2 regions of the Bacillus basilensis genome follow, and region 2 is predicted to be linked to the other one. Evidence: riboswitches for the same ligand, from Rfam matches in the RefSeq annotation. Region 2 holds a riboswitch; the other holds the start of a gene.

Region 1 (7,794 bases), on a different contig from region 2:
TGCTTTCGTTGCATGATATAAAAAGACGGAATTTAATACTTCGCGTCCAGCTGGTGGTAAACCAAATGATATGTTACTTACACCTAAAATCGTTAAACACTCTGGTAATGCTTCTTTAATAAGGCGAATCCCTTCTATCGTTGCTGCCGCCGAGCCAATATATTCTTCATCACCTGTACCTACTGGAAATACAAGTGCATCAAAAATAATATCTGACGGACGTATACCATATTTCTTCGTCAATAACTCATAACTTCTTTTCGCAATTTCAAGTTTTCGTTCCGCACTTACTGCCATACCGTCTTCATCAATTGTTCCCACAACAATAGCTGCACCATATTTCTGAAGAAGTGGTGTCACTTTTTTAAATCGTTCTTCTCCATCTTCTAAATTAATTGAATTAATAACAGCTTTGCCTTGAATATAAGTAAGAGCTCGCTCCATCACATTTTCATCTGTTGAGTCAATCATAATCGGTACTTTTAACACTTTCGTAACTTCTGCCAAGAAGTTTTCCATATCTTCTATTTCATCCCGGTCTGGGTCTGCCATACAAATATCAATAATATGAGCATTTTTCTTCACTTGTGCTCTTGCGACTTCAGCAGCTTCTTCAAATTTCCCTTCTGCTACTAATCTTTTAAATTTACGTGACCCAATAACATTCGTTCTTTCACCTACAAATAACGGTCTCATAGAATCATCATATTGCAGTGCCTCTAATCCACTAACCCCATGCCCTTCTCGTTCATGATGTTCACGCGGATTAAGCGAATCTAACGCAGATTTCATTGCTTTTATATGTTCTGGTGTTGTGCCACAACAACCACCGATAATATTAACCCATCCTTCTTCAGCAAATCGCTTCACTTTTTCAGCGAGAGAAGATGGAGATTCATGATAATGTCCATCTTCATCAGGAAGACCTGCATTTGGATAACAAGAAATGTAACACTCCGACAAATCAGATAGTGAACGAATATGATCTCTCATAAACTCTGGACCAGTCGCACAGTTTAATCCAACAGATAATGGCTTCATATGTTCTACCGATAAGTAAAAAGCCTCAATTGTTTGCCCAGCCAGAGTCGTTCCCATTGGTTCAATTGTTCCTGAAATCATGATAGGTACAATTTTATTTAGTTCGTCAAAAGCTGCTTGAATTCCAATATAAGCAGCCTTCACGTTACGCATATCTTGACTCGTCTCAACGAGTAATACATCAACTTCTCCCTTCAGCAATCCTCTTGCCTGCCGTGTATAAGCTTCAATTAATTCTTCAAACGTCACACCACCAGTAACACTAATCGCTTTCGTTGTCGGTCCCATTGCTCCCGCAACATATACTTCCTTCCCACTTTCTATAACAGCTTGCTTTGCTAAACTCGCTGCCTTCTCATTTAATTCCTCGTCTAAATGGGACAACGCATAATCACTTAATACAATATTTGTCGCCCCGAATGTATTTGTTTCAATAATATCCGCCCCGGCTTCAATATAAGCTTTATGAATCTTTAAAATAACATCTGGTCTTGTTTCTACTAAATATTCATTACAGCCTTCGTACTCTTCACCTCCGAAATCTTCCGCTGTTAAGTCCTCTTGCTGAATCATTGTTCCCATTGCACCATCTAATATTAAAATGTTATTTTGTAATTTCTCTTCTATACATTTCATCAATTAATACCTTCTTTCACTTCTTGCTTTTCTCTCACATATTTAACAAGGTGTTCTGTAATTTCATATTTTAGAAATGGTGTAATAAGATAAATGCCGTTAAAATATTTCATCGCCGCATCGATCAATTCTTGTGAAATATGAATCCCTTCCTCAATTGCTGCCTCTTTCGTTTCATGCCCATCCATTCTCTCTCTTATTTCCTCAGGAAGTGTAATACCCGGCACCTCAAAATGAAGAAAATCTGCATTCCGTTTACTTATTAATGGCATAATCCCAATAAAAATAGGTTGTTCCAAATGCTTTGTTGCTTCATACACTTCTTCAATTAACGCGATATCATAAATCGGCTGAGTTAAGAAGTATTCCGCTCCAGCATCTATTTTCCGTTCCATTCGCTTAACCGCTGCTTTTAAATGTCTTACATGCGGATTAAACGCACCTCCCACTGAAAACCTTGTTGCTGGGCCTATTGATTTCCCTAAAATAGAGCGCCCATCATTCATTTCTTTAATCATTTTAATGAGCTCAATAGAGGACAAATCATATACAGAAGTGGCACCTGGAAAATCACCGACGCGTGCTGGATCACCTGTTAAAGCTAACACTTCTTCCATACCTAATGCTGATAAGCCTAGTAAATGAGATTGTAGCCCGATGACGTTATGGTCTCTACACGTTAAATGCGTCAATACGGGAATATCATGCTTCGTTAATAATGCTCCCATTGCCATATTCGAAACGCGAGGCGATGCTAATGAATTATCTGCTAGAGTAATAGCGTCCGCCCCAGCTCTTTTCAATGCTCTCGCCCCTTCAAAAAACCGCTGTGTATCTAACGTTTTCGGTGGATCTAATTCCACTACTACTGTCGTTTGTTTTTTTGCTTTCTCCGCTAAAGTGACATGAGCTTTCGAACGTTTCTCGTGTGTATGCACTACTTTCGGTCTTTGAATCGTATCCTTTTCTATTACAGGCGTAACATTTAGAGTAGCCCGTTTCATACTTTCAATATGTTCTGGAGTCGTACCACAACAACCGCCCAATAACCGAATACCTTGCTCAATAAATTTCGGTGTCATCGCTTCGAAATAAGCCGGACTTCCCTCATATACGTAACGTCCCTCCACATAATTTGGAAGACCTGCATTTGGATATGCTGACAAGTAACCATTTTGCGGAATCGATATCATTTTAAAAGCTTCCGTCATATGAAGTGGCCCTAGTTGGCAGTTCAATCCAACGACATTGGCACCGTAATCTAAAAGCTGTTTTAAGATTTCATTTACATCATTTCCATTTTGAGTCGTACCTGCCTCATGTAACGCTAATTGAGCTACAATTGGGATATTCGTTTGTTTTCGTAGCACCTGAACAGCATGAAGTAATTCAAACTCATCATAAAAAGTCTCTAATAGTAGTCCATCAACCTGTTCTTCTAGTAAAGCACTTGCCTGCTCAAGTAGCATAAATTCCCTTTCCATATCAGTAGTTGTAACGGCTCCAATATGTTTCATACCGCCAATTGTTCCTAAAATTGCATTTCTATCTGTCACAGATGCTTTCGCCAGTTTTACTGCCGCTCTATTAATTTCAGTAACTTGATTTTCTAAACCATACATACGTAATTTCGCTTCATTTGCTCCGTACGTATTTGTTTGAATCACATCTGCCCCAGCAGCTACATATTGCTTATGAATCGATATAATTAAATCTGGATCGGATATATTTAATTCTTCAAAACTACTTTGCAAACCATGTGAATGTAATAACGTCCCAACCGCACCATCACCTATTACAATTCCTTTTGATAATAAATCTAGTAATTTCACAAATCTCCCTCATTTCTATCAATATAAAAACCCCCTCTTCACTTTGAAGAGGGGGACATAATTGTTCCTCCTCTTATTATGCAAAACATTCGTTTTGCAGGTATTAGCACCGTTTCAAACATTTCGTTTGAAGGTTGCCGGGTTTCACAGGGCCTTTCCCTCCACCGCTCTCAATAAGAGTTTGTCTTTATTATTTTATTTATGTAGCTAAAAGGAAATACGTTCCCCTTTTAACAATGTTTGTTAATTTTTTAATAAATTTAGCACGCACAAATGCAAAAGTCAATGACAGTTGTGGAAAAATAAAAATTATTTAAAATAAAGTTGCAATTCAATTATCTTTTGTTGTAAAGTTAAAAACATAATAAAATTTCATACGAACATTCTTATCTAGAGAGGTAGAGGGACTGGCCCTATGACGCCTCAGCAACCATTAACATTTGTTAATAAGGTGCTAATTCCAGCAAATTGTGAAAGATTTGACAGATAAGAAGAAGACTCTATTCAAACCGAAAGCCTTCTTCTTAGAAGGCTTTTTTTATTTTACATTCACTTAATTGTTAATTTAAAAAGGAGGAATTTTCACATGTCAACAATTGAAACAAAACTAGCACAAATCGGAAATCGTAGCGAAACTACAACAGGAACGGTTAACCCACCTGTTTATTTCTCAACCGCTTATCGTCATGAAGGAATTGGTAAATCTACTGGTTTTGACTATTCACGAACTGGTAATCCAACTCGCGGCCTTTTAGAACAGGCAATTGCAGATTTAGAATACGGCGAACAAGGTTATGCCTGTAGTTCAGGGATGGCAGCTGCTCTCCTCGTCCTCTCCCTATTCCGCTCCGGAGACGAACTTATTGTATCTGAAGATTTATACGGGGGCACTTATCGATTATTTTCTGAGCACGAAAAAAAGTGGGACGTTCGATGTAAATACGTAAATACACAATCTATTATACGAATTGAGCAAGCTATCACCACTGAAACGAAAGCTATTTTCATAGAAACTCCGACAAATCCATTAATGCAAGTTACTGATATTGCCGCTGTCGCAACTGTAGCGAAAAGACACGGACTACTTCTTATTGTAGATAACACATTCTACACGCCTTATATACAGCAGCCATTAACAGAAGGTGCCGACATTGTACTTCATAGTGCAACGAAATATTTAGGAGGACATAACGATGTACTAAGCGGACTTGTCGTTGCAAAAGGAAAGGAACTTTGTGAGGAAATCGCTCATTATCATAATGCCTCTGGTGCGGTCTTAAGCCCATTTGACTCATGGCTATTAATTCGTGGTATGAAAACGTTAGCTCTTCGCATGAGACAACATGAAGAAAATGCAAAAGCAGTTGTTGCTTATTTAAATAATGAGGACGGGGTGACAGATGTATTTTATCCTGGAAGAGGCGGCATGATTTCATTTCGTCTTAAAGATGAAACATGGATTAATCCATTCTTACAATCTTTATCCTTAATTACATTTGCTGAAAGTCTCGGTGGTGTTGAAAGTTTGATGACATATCCAGCAACACAAACACACGCTGATATTCCTGAAGAAATCAGAACAGCAAACGGTGTATGTAATCGTCTTCTTCGATTTTCCGTTGGCATTGAAAATAGTAACGATTTAATTCAAGACTTACAGCATGCCATTAAACTTGTAAAAGAAGGTGTAAGAATATGAGTTATTCTATAGATACACTTTTACTACACAACCAATATAAACATGACCCACAAACAGGAGCTGTTAACGTTCCCATCTATAACACATCAACATTCCATCAGTTTGATGTAGCTACGTTCGGGAAATATGACTATAGCAGGTCTGGTAATCCAACTCGTGAAGCTCTTGAAGACATCATTGCATTATTAGAGGGCGGAACAAAAGGATTCGCATTTGCATCAGGCATTGCAGCAATTTCTACTGCATTCCTCCTTCTTTCACAAGGTGATCACGTACTCATTTCAGAAGACGTATATGGAGGCACTTACCGAATGATAACTGAAGTACTCTCCCGTTACGGTGTCTCACATACATTTGTTGATATGACTAATTTAGAAGAAATAAAGCACAACATTAAACAAAATACAAAGCTCTTTTATGTAGAAACACCTTCTAACCCGCTTTTAAAGGTGACAGATATTCGCGCTGTTTCTAAGCTTGCAAAATCTATTGGCGCTCTTACCTTTGTTGATAATACATTTTTGACACCACTATTCCAGAAACCGCTTGAACTTGGAGCAGATGTCGTTCTTCATAGTGCTACAAAATTCATTGCTGGTCATAGTGATGTTACTGCCGGATTAGCGGTCGTAAAAGATGCCGAACTTGCTCAAAAACTTGGATTTTTACAAAATGCATTCGGCGCTATTTTAGGACCTCAAGATTGTTCTCTCGTACTTCGCGGTCTAAAAACATTGCATGTACGCCTTGAGCATTCAGCTGCAAACGCCAATAAAATTGCACATTATTTACAAGAGCACGCTAAAGTTCAAAACGTCTATTATCCTGGCTTACAAACACATCTTGGATTTGATATTCAACAATCTCAAGCTACATCAGCCGGAGCTGTCCTATCTTTCACTTTACAGTCAGAAGATGCACTCCGCCAATTTCTATCAAAAGTAAAATTACCTGTCTTTGCAGTTAGTTTAGGAGCTGTCGAATCGATTCTTTCCTACCCAGCTAAAATGTCACATGCAGCACTGTCGCAAGAAGCTCGTGATGAAAGAGGGATTTCTAATTCATTACTTCGTTTATCTGTCGGCCTTGAAAATGTTGATGATTTAATATCCGATTTTGAAAATGCCCTTTCTTATGTAGAAGAGCCTGTAAATGCATAGAGAGAAAAGAAGATATGAAATTAAATTTTCATATCTTCTTTTTATGTTTTCGAGTATACTTTTTACTTTTCGTATAGTTCATAAAAAACGATAGGGCATTATCTATTTCCAATTAATAAATTAATTGATATATTAAGAAATAAAAGGGGCAAAAATAATGGATACTTGTGCAGATGTTTTAATCGTTATCGATTTACAAAATGGAGTATGTTATAGCGAAGAACATTTATTCGATTTAAAAAATTTACTTACAAAAGTAAATAAAAGAATTTCTTCATACAGAAAATCAAACAAACCAATCATTTTCGTTCAACATTGTGATGATGATTTAGTACCTGAAAGAGAACTTTGGGCTATTCATGCTGATCTAGATGTTCAAGAACAAGATTTTTTTGTGAGAAAAACACATGCAAATTCATTTTATAAAACTAACTTAAAAGAAATTTTAGACCAATTATCTGTACAGCATATTGAATTTTGTGGTGCCCAAACAGAGTACTGCATGGATGCTACAATTAAATTTGCTCATGGACTCGGATACGAAAACTTCATGGTACAGAAAGCCACCTCTACGTTAAATAATCCATTTATGTCCGCAAAAGAGACAATTGATTTTTATGAAAATATATGGAACCACAGATTTTTAAAATTGATGAAAGAAGAAATCTAGAATACATAACTAATGTCTTGGTAATTCTAAGATTTATCAGCTATACTCAAACATTTTATTATCACCATAAAGAAGCTGATTACATTCAGCTTCTTTTCTTTTTAACCTGTTTTATATTCTAGATATTACATTATAATTCCTTTATCTTATTATTTTAAAAATTTTGTATATTCATTTGAAAGAATAATAAAATCATGGTAAGATTGTGTTACAAATATATCTATATCTTTCAATTTTTAAAACGCATCGAAATTTTCACCCAAAAATGTCATTTTACAAAACCGTGCTAAATCATCTACTTTATTTACATCAGGGTCTCTTTTCTTACAATTTCTTTACTTTAGGACTTTTTTTCTGCAACAACTGTTTTCTTTTCTTTAATTTTTTGGTATGTATAGTATGGTATAACAGCTCACACGGAGGTGGAAAAGAACATGTTAGAAACCTTTCAAAAAGAAATAGAACTATATGAAAGCAATGCAGAATTATTGAAAGTGCTTGCTCATCCTGTTCGCTTATGTATTGTAAAAGGATTAATTGAACGTGGTCCAAGCAACGTTTCTACAATGTACACTGGCTTAAACATGCCACAATCTACAATTTCACAGCATTTAGCAAAGTTAAAGAGTGCTAAAATCGTTTCAAGTGAAAGAAAAGGTTTGGAAATTTATTACAAAGTAGAAAACGAGACAATTATTCAACTCGTTCGCGTATTATTAGGTTAGGGACTAATAAACAGAGAAAAAGGACGTATTT
Region 2 (7,794 bases):
CGGAATTCCGGCTCCTTTTCTATCCCGCAACATAAAGGTTTACTTTATCTCTTGGTTTCAAAAAACTCAATCCATTCCCCATCAGGACCCGCGAAGAATATGTAACGTGTTCCATCCGGTAATGTTTCGATTTCTTCTCCTAGTAAAAAGGTTACTCCATGTTTCTTGAGTCTTTCAATTTCTTCTTTTAATGAATCCACTTTAAAGCAAATGTGATGTACTTTTCCTTCTGCCGGAAGAGAGGAGTTGTAACCTTCAATGAGTTCCAGTATCGTTTCCTTCGATTCTTCCACACCTAAAAAAGCGAGTTTTAAGTCTGGGTTTGGATGTCCCATTCGCTTAATAAGCTGTAAGCCAACTACTTTTTCATAAAAAGTTATAGATGTTTCTAATTTAGCAACCATAAGTCCAACGTGTTCTATTCTTCTAATTGGCATGTAGATTCCTTCTTTCTGAAAATTTTATATGTAAAATAATATTGAAAATTAAGAAAATAAGCAAGATAAAAACCTTACAAATTTTAGCGTGTTATATGGTATAGTGAGAAAGTATGTTTGGGGAGAAGGAAGGAGATTATACGATGAATACACCTACTCAAACTCCTTCATTATCGGAAACGATGAAAGAGTGGCATTATGCATTAGCGTATGAAATTAAACATTGGAAAACGATAGGTGGTAGTAAAATTTCTATCATGAACGGTCGTTTTTTATATACAGATTATGAAAGTACAGTATATGTATTTCAGCTTATTTCGGAAGTAAGCTTACCTGAAGGTTCACCTATTCGAATTGAGTTCGATGGTGAGGAAGCGACAGGAGAAGTATTATCTGTACATGGATTAGAAATAGAACTGAAGTTAAATGATTATATACAAGGCGAAATAAGAGAGGCTGTTTTATATAGTGAACCGTGGCAGCTTTTAGAGCAACTGCAAGAGCGATTGAAAGAGGCGCATAAAGATAAGCTAAAACGTAATCGTATAAAGCGTCTTGTTGATGGGACGAGCAGTCCGAAACATATTGAGAAGATGAAAAATCCGAAAAATGAATTGGCGTATCGTTCGTTTTACAATCCGACAACGTACGTGTGGGGACCGCCTGGAACAGGGAAGTCTTACAATTTATCACGTATTATTTCGGCTCATTATCAAAAAGGAAAATCGGTACTTGTGTTAGCTCATAGTAACGCAGCAGTGGACGTATTAATGAGTGAAGTAACGAAGCAAATTGAAAAGAAAAAGAAATGGACGCCTGGCGAAATTGTTCGTTACGGTTATAGTCAACATGAACATATAAGAAATCATGAAACGCTACTTGCGTCGAAGTTAGTTGAAACGACGAACGGATCTTGGGGAGAAGAAAGACTCTATTTAGAAGAGACACGACAAGATCTTCGTGAAAAGATTTTATCGTATAAAGCAACATCTGCTGATAAGAAGCGTATACAAGAGATTGAAAGTGATCTTCGAAAGCAAAAAGCGAAAATTAAAGAAGTAGAAAAAGAATACATTGAAAATGCGAAAGTAATCGGCGCAACTTTATCGAAATGTGCCATTGATTCACTTATTTACGAGCGTACATTTGATTTAGTTGTTGTAGATGAAGTGAGTATGGCATATGTTCCGCAAATTGCATTAGCTGCTTCACTTGGAAAACGTATCGTCGTTTGTGGAGACTTTTTACAGTTACCTCCAATTGCGATGGCAAACCATGAACTCGTTCGCAAATGGCTCGGCGAAGATATGTTTTACCATGCTGGGATTGTTGAGTCTGTTAATAAATCAGAAGCACATCCGAACCTGTTTATGTTGCAGGAACAAAGACGTATGCATGCGGATATATCTAAGTTTACAAACTCATTTATTTATAAAAATAGAGTATACGATCATCCGTCAGTTTCAGAACGTAAAGAACTTGCGAAACTACAACCGTTCGCAAATGAAGCGAGTATTTTATTTGATACGAGCTTAATGGGAGCTTTTTCGTTAAAGGATGCTGCTTCAGGATCGCGTTTTAATATTATGTCTGGTTTAGTAGCGATGCAAATGATGTTAATCGGACTGTTAGATGGTGTGCAATCGATCGGTGTTGTGACACCTTACAGGGCACAATCCCGCTTTTTATCAACGTGTATTAGAGAAATGTTACAGAGAACGAAATATCAACACATACCTGTTTTAGCAGCGACAGTTCATAAGTTTCAAGGTTCTGAAAGAGATATGATGATTTTTGATACGGTTGATAGTTATCCGCAAGAACGCCCTGGCGTGTTATTCTTTGACCATAAAAACCATCGTCTCGTCAATGTAGCAGTGACAAGAGCGAGAGGGAAGTTCATTCAATTATCGGATTGCCATTATATGCGTAAAAATCTTTCAAGAAAACAAGCGTTATCACAATTAACAGCTCATATAGAACGTCATGGAGATGTGTATGATCGTACGACATCAAGGCAATTGTGGGAACGAAAAATATCGAAACGATTACGCTGGTTTATGGAAATGAATCTTGAGGAAACGAAAGGGCTATTAAAAGATATTTTAGCTGCAAAACGAAAAATCATTATTTCACTTCCAAGTACAAAACAAGTAGATAAACGAGTATGGCAAGCGTTAATGCGTACAAATGCGCAAATAACAGTGTATAGTGATGGACCAGTTCCACTGAAAAATGTAAAGTTACAAAGGCAAAATAAAGCCTTCCCATTTATCGTAATCGATGATGAAATCTTTTGGGCAGGGGCACCGCTTACATCTCAAATGATGTTTGAAGGTAGTATAGAATTTCCGTACGTATGTGCAAGACTGCAAGCACCTGAGGCAATTGGTGTATTAAAAGGATTTTTAGATATTCGGTAAATTCGGATAGGAATTCCTTGACTTTTATTTGAAATGAACTTAGAATGAATGTAATTTAATATAATTTTATGAAAATTCTTATCACGAGAGGTGGAGGGACTGGCCCTACGATACCTCGGCAGCGGATTCTTTATGAATACTGTGCCAATTCCAGCAAGGTAACTTGAAAGATAAGAAAGAAGCTCATTTTGACTGTATATACAGAAGCCTCTTTCTATCTTTTAGAAAGAGGCTTTTTTACGTGAAAATAAAAGGGGGAAGACAAATGGGAGCGACTGGAGTAACGTCACAAAGAAAAACAATTGAAGAGAGTATCGAAAGAAATAAGGAAAAGTACATAGAAACAAGTCATGATATTCATGCGAATCCGGAGATTGGTAACCAAGAATTTTACGCATCTAGAACGTTAAGTTTATTGCTAGGTAGTGCAGGATTCCAGTTGCAGCACAATATAGCTGGACATGAAACAGGTTTTATCGCACGAAAAAGTTCAGGGAAACAAGGACCAGTTATCGCATTTTTAGCTGAGTATGATGCTTTACCAGGACTTGGCCATGCGTGTGGTCACAATTTAATCGGCACAATTAGTGTTGCAGCAGCAATTGCATTATCAGAAACGCTTGAAGAAATAGGCGGAGAGGTTGTCGTTTTCGGAACACCGGCAGAAGAAGGTGGGCCAAACGGTAGCGCAAAATCGAGTTATGTAAAGGCAGGTTTATTTAAAGATATTGATGCGGCGCTTATGATTCATCCGAGCGGAAAAACAGCAACAACGAGTCCTTCACTAGCAGTTGATCCACTTGATTTTCATTTTTACGGAAAAACAGCTCATGCTGCAGCTTCACCTGAAGAAGGGATTAACGCATTAGATGCGGTTATTCAGCTGTATAACAGTATTAATGCACTTCGTCAACAACTTCCGTCAGATGTGAAGATTCATGGCGTTATTACAGAAGGAGGAAAAGCACCTAACATTATTCCTGACTACGCCGCAGCAAGGTTCTTCATTCGTGCAGCAACGCGAAAAAGATGTGCGGAAGTAACAGAGAAAGTGAAAAACATCGCACAAGGGGCAGCGCTAGCAACAGGTACGAAAGTAAAAATCCATCAATTCCAAAATGAGATCGATGAATTACTCGTAACAAAAACATATAACGACATCGTAGCGGAAGAACTAGAATTACTAGGTGAAGAAGTAAATCGTAAAGAAAGACTTGGCATTGGTTCAACCGACGCAGGAAACGTAAGCCAAGTCGTACCGACCATTCACCCGTACATTAAAATCGGCCCAGATGACTTAATTGCACATACGAATGAATTTAGAGAAGCAGCACGCTCAGAATTAGGAGATAAAGCATTAATTACATCCGCAAAAGCATTAGCAAATACAGCGTATCGATTAATTACGGAAGAAGGGCTGTTAGAGAGGGTGAAGGAGGAGTTTAGAGAAGCGCAGAGGAATCAGGGATAAGGGGATTAAGGTGCTCTTTTCGAAGCACAATCTAATTAATAAGTAGAGATATAAAAAAGAACATTGAAATATCAATGTTCTTTTTTGTTTACTAATCATTGGTTTTGTTGGTTTTTCTCATAAAGGAAAAACTTTTACTGTTAGCGGGGGATAATACGTATCCCTTTATCAGAACGACAATTTTTCCTCAAATTCACTCTTTAATACAATTAAAGGAGATGATAAGCCAAATTGCATTAAAGAGTCTAAAAATGTAGCGAGAGAATCCATCGAATCGCTCATGACCTTCATCATATAATTAAACTCTCCGCTAATTCGATATAAATCTGTTACTTCAGGAGCGGCATTACAATATTGGATAAAATCAGAGCATTGGCTCGTTTTAAACATGATGAATGCTTGAATGTTCTTATTAATTTTGGAAGGCTCAAATTTCGTTCGGTAAGCCGCTATAACTCCTTGATCTTCAAGTTTATTAATACGCTCTTTTACAGCAGGCTGCGTCATGGATATAATTCGTCCTATTTCTGAAACGGAAATTCTCGCATTTTCATACAACAAGTTCATTATTTTATGATCAGTTTCATCCAGTTTTACAGCGTTTTGCATTGTGTAGCCTCCTTATTTTGTTTTCTAAAGTAAATCATGAATTATAACTATAATATCATAAGCTAACGAATTGAATTACCTATAAATATATATTTAAAATTATTGGTGTTTACATGAAAATATAAGTATAGGTTTTTATCAAACGGAAATTTAGGAAGGATGGAAGAAATGAAGAATCTTGATGGGAAAATCGCGTTAGTAACAGGGGCAAGTCGCGGTATTGGTCGTGCGATTGCGATGAGATTGGCAAACGACGGTGCATTAGTAGCGATTCACTACGGCCGAAATAAAATAGCTGCAGATGCAACAATTAGTGAGATTGAATCGAATGGAGGAAAGGCATTCTTAATTGAAGCAGATCTCAATTCAATGGATGGTGTCAAAAAGATAGTAGAACAATTGAAGAATGAATTACAAATAAGAGTTGGTACATCAGAGATTGATATTTTAGTAAACAATGCAGGGATAGGTACACAAGGAACGATTGAAGATACGACAGAAGAAGTTTTTGATGAAATTATGGCAGTAAATATGAAGGCACCGTTCTTTTTAATTCAGCAAACATTACCATTACTACGAGCAGAAGGGCGAATTATCAACATTTCATCAGCTGAAGTACGACTTGGTTTTACAGGCTCAATTGCATACGGTTTAAGTAAAGGTGCACTAAATACGATGACACTGCCTCTTGCTAAACATCTCGGAGAAAGAGGTATAACAGTGAATACAATCATGCCTGGATACACGAAGACAGATATGAATGCGAAATTGCTAGATGATCCGGAAATACGAAATTTTGCTACGAATTCATCTGTGTTCGGACGAATAGGGCAAGTTGAAGAGATTGCAGATGTAGTAGCATTCCTTGCTTCTTCTGATAGTCGCTGGGTAACAGGGCAAATTTTAGATGTTTCTGGTGGGTTTTGTTTATAGGGGCACTACTCCATACCCATCAAGCTAATCAAGTAAATTACTAGATATGAAACGATCCTTGTTTCATATCTGGTAATTTATAGAAAGGTATGCATGATAAAGAAGTCTATTAAAACGTGATTTTTTCGCTAGACAACTTGAATCAGGGGGCATTTCTTTTTCTTAAGTTGATGGGCATGTATGGTGACCCCTATTAGACGATAGTGAATTAACAATTTCGGGGTTCAGTTCAACTTTATTCAAAATAAGATTTTTTTGCAGTAAAATCAATGTTAGTGGAACTTTTTTAATCAAACTTTTTTAAAAATTAACATAAATACTTGCAATATTTAAATTAGTACTATATAGTTCTAGTTATGACAAAGGTAAAATTAATGAATCAAAAACGTGTGATTGAAGTAGCTGCAACATTATTTTTAGAAAAAGGGTTTGCTTATACAAGTATGGATGAATTAGTACGTGTAAGCAAAGTTTCAAAGTCTAATGTGTATTATCACTTTTCTAATAAGGAAGTATTATTAGAAGGGGTCGTTGATTATTGGATTGAAATGTATCAATCTGCAATTGATGACGTACTTTCTCAGAACCAATTTTTAGTTGAAGATCGTATCCAACTGTTTTTAAAGCAATTATCACAAGGAGTTCAGTCGAGAGAGTATAAGGGGAGCTGTCCATTTATTACTCTTTATATTCAAAGTCCTAAACAGGCCACGCAAATAAAAGAAAAAATAGGTCTTTTTTTTACAGGATTACAAGAGAAAGTTTCTCTATTACTTAAACAAGGGGTAGAGAATGGAGAATTCAGAAATACGATTAATATTGATGAGGTTGCATCACTTTTTATTACAAATCTTGAAGGAGCGTTATTTATTTCAGAAACATTGAAGGATGCAACTGTAATCACGAAAACAGCAGATCATTTTTTAAAATTGCTTCGATAAAAGAAGCTTTTTTTTTACATCAAATTAGTACTGATTAGTACTACAAAGGGGATTTTATATGAGAACAGTATTTTTAACTGGTGGAACAGGCTTTATTGGAAAACAATTAGTGAAAGAATTAGCCAAAGAGGATGTTAAAATTCTTCTTTTAGTAAGGTCGAAAAGTAAAGCAATACGCATTTTTCAAGAAAGAGGCATCTTAAAAAAGGCATTTATGCACTTTATTGAAGGTGATTTGACGAAAATAGATTTAGGTCTAAGTGCTGAAGATAAGGAGAGGGTATTGAAAGCGGATGTGATTATTCACGCAGGAGGCCCCATGGATATTCAAGCGACAAGTAAAGAGGCAGCTTCCGTATTTTTAAATGGCGCCAAACATATTAGTGAATTAGCTAAAAGTATTCATCAATTGAAGGGCTTGCAACAATTTATTCATGTTGTAGGTTATATGAGTCCCTTTGATGATAAAAATAGTAAGATTGCAATTGATGTGTTTAAAGAAGGAAACAATTATTTGAAAATAAAAAACCCATATGAGAGAACAAAATTTTTAGCAGATCTTTATATCCGTCACCAGGCATCAGCGGTAGGTTATCCGCTTTCTGTAATTAATCCGCCAACTGTAGTCGGTAGTAGTAAAACAGGGAGTACAGAGCAGATAGCAGGATTAGGTTTGCTTGTTATGAGTATGCGAAGAGGGCTCATGCCAGTGATTCCTGGAGGTAAGGGATATAGGTTACCTCTTATTTCAAACGATGAGCTTGCGAAGTTTATTGTGCAGGTTTTCAAATTGGAGCAACCGACTATTCAAACATATACACTTGTTGAAGACAAACCGCACGATCAGAACATTGCTGAATTATTAAGTATTATGTCGGAAAGTATGAATTTGAGGGCACCAAAAATCTCTGTTCCAATGCCACTTATGAAAGCAATTATGAATAGTGGAGTAAGTAAAATAACAAAAATTCCTTCTGATG

The links. Region 2 has a riboswitch for S-adenosylmethionine ahead of ACQVV1_RS09240 (M20 family metallopeptidase). Riboswitches for the same ligand answer to the same signal wherever they lie in the genome.
Region 1: another riboswitch for S-adenosylmethionine. It lies ahead of ACQVV1_RS03825 (bifunctional homocysteine S-methyltransferase/methylenetetrahydrofolate reductase); the one in region 2 lies ahead of ACQVV1_RS09240 (M20 family metallopeptidase).

What each region holds. Positions count from the first base shown of each region.
Region 1 covers NZ_JBNTQO010000002.1:90,482-98,275, reverse strand. The annotation lists gene metH (methionine synthase) at 1-1,677, opposite strand, end outside; gene ACQVV1_RS03825 (bifunctional homocysteine S-methyltransferase/methylenetetrahydrofolate reductase) at 1,677-3,509, opposite strand; SAM riboswitch class I at 3,580-3,689, opposite strand; SAM riboswitch class I at 3,893-4,002, shown strand; gene metI (cystathionine gamma-synthase/O-acetylhomoserine thiolyase) at 4,096-5,208, shown strand; gene metC (cystathionine beta-lyase) at 5,205-6,368, shown strand; gene ACQVV1_RS03810 (cysteine hydrolase family protein) at 6,526-7,038, shown strand; gene ACQVV1_RS03805 (ArsR/SmtB family transcription factor) at 7,473-7,763, shown strand.
Region 2 covers NZ_JBNTQO010000003.1:538,978-546,771, forward strand. The annotation lists gene ACQVV1_RS09230 (VOC family protein) at 45-437, opposite strand; gene ACQVV1_RS09235 (AAA domain-containing protein) at 551-2,860, shown strand; SAM riboswitch class I at 2,936-3,037, shown strand; gene ACQVV1_RS09240 (M20 family metallopeptidase) at 3,126-4,331, shown strand; gene ACQVV1_RS09245 (Lrp/AsnC family transcriptional regulator) at 4,500-4,940, opposite strand; gene ACQVV1_RS09250 (SDR family oxidoreductase) at 5,109-5,873, shown strand; gene ACQVV1_RS09255 (TetR/AcrR family transcriptional regulator) at 6,248-6,814, shown strand; gene ACQVV1_RS09260 (alpha/beta fold hydrolase) at 6,873-7,794, shown strand, end outside.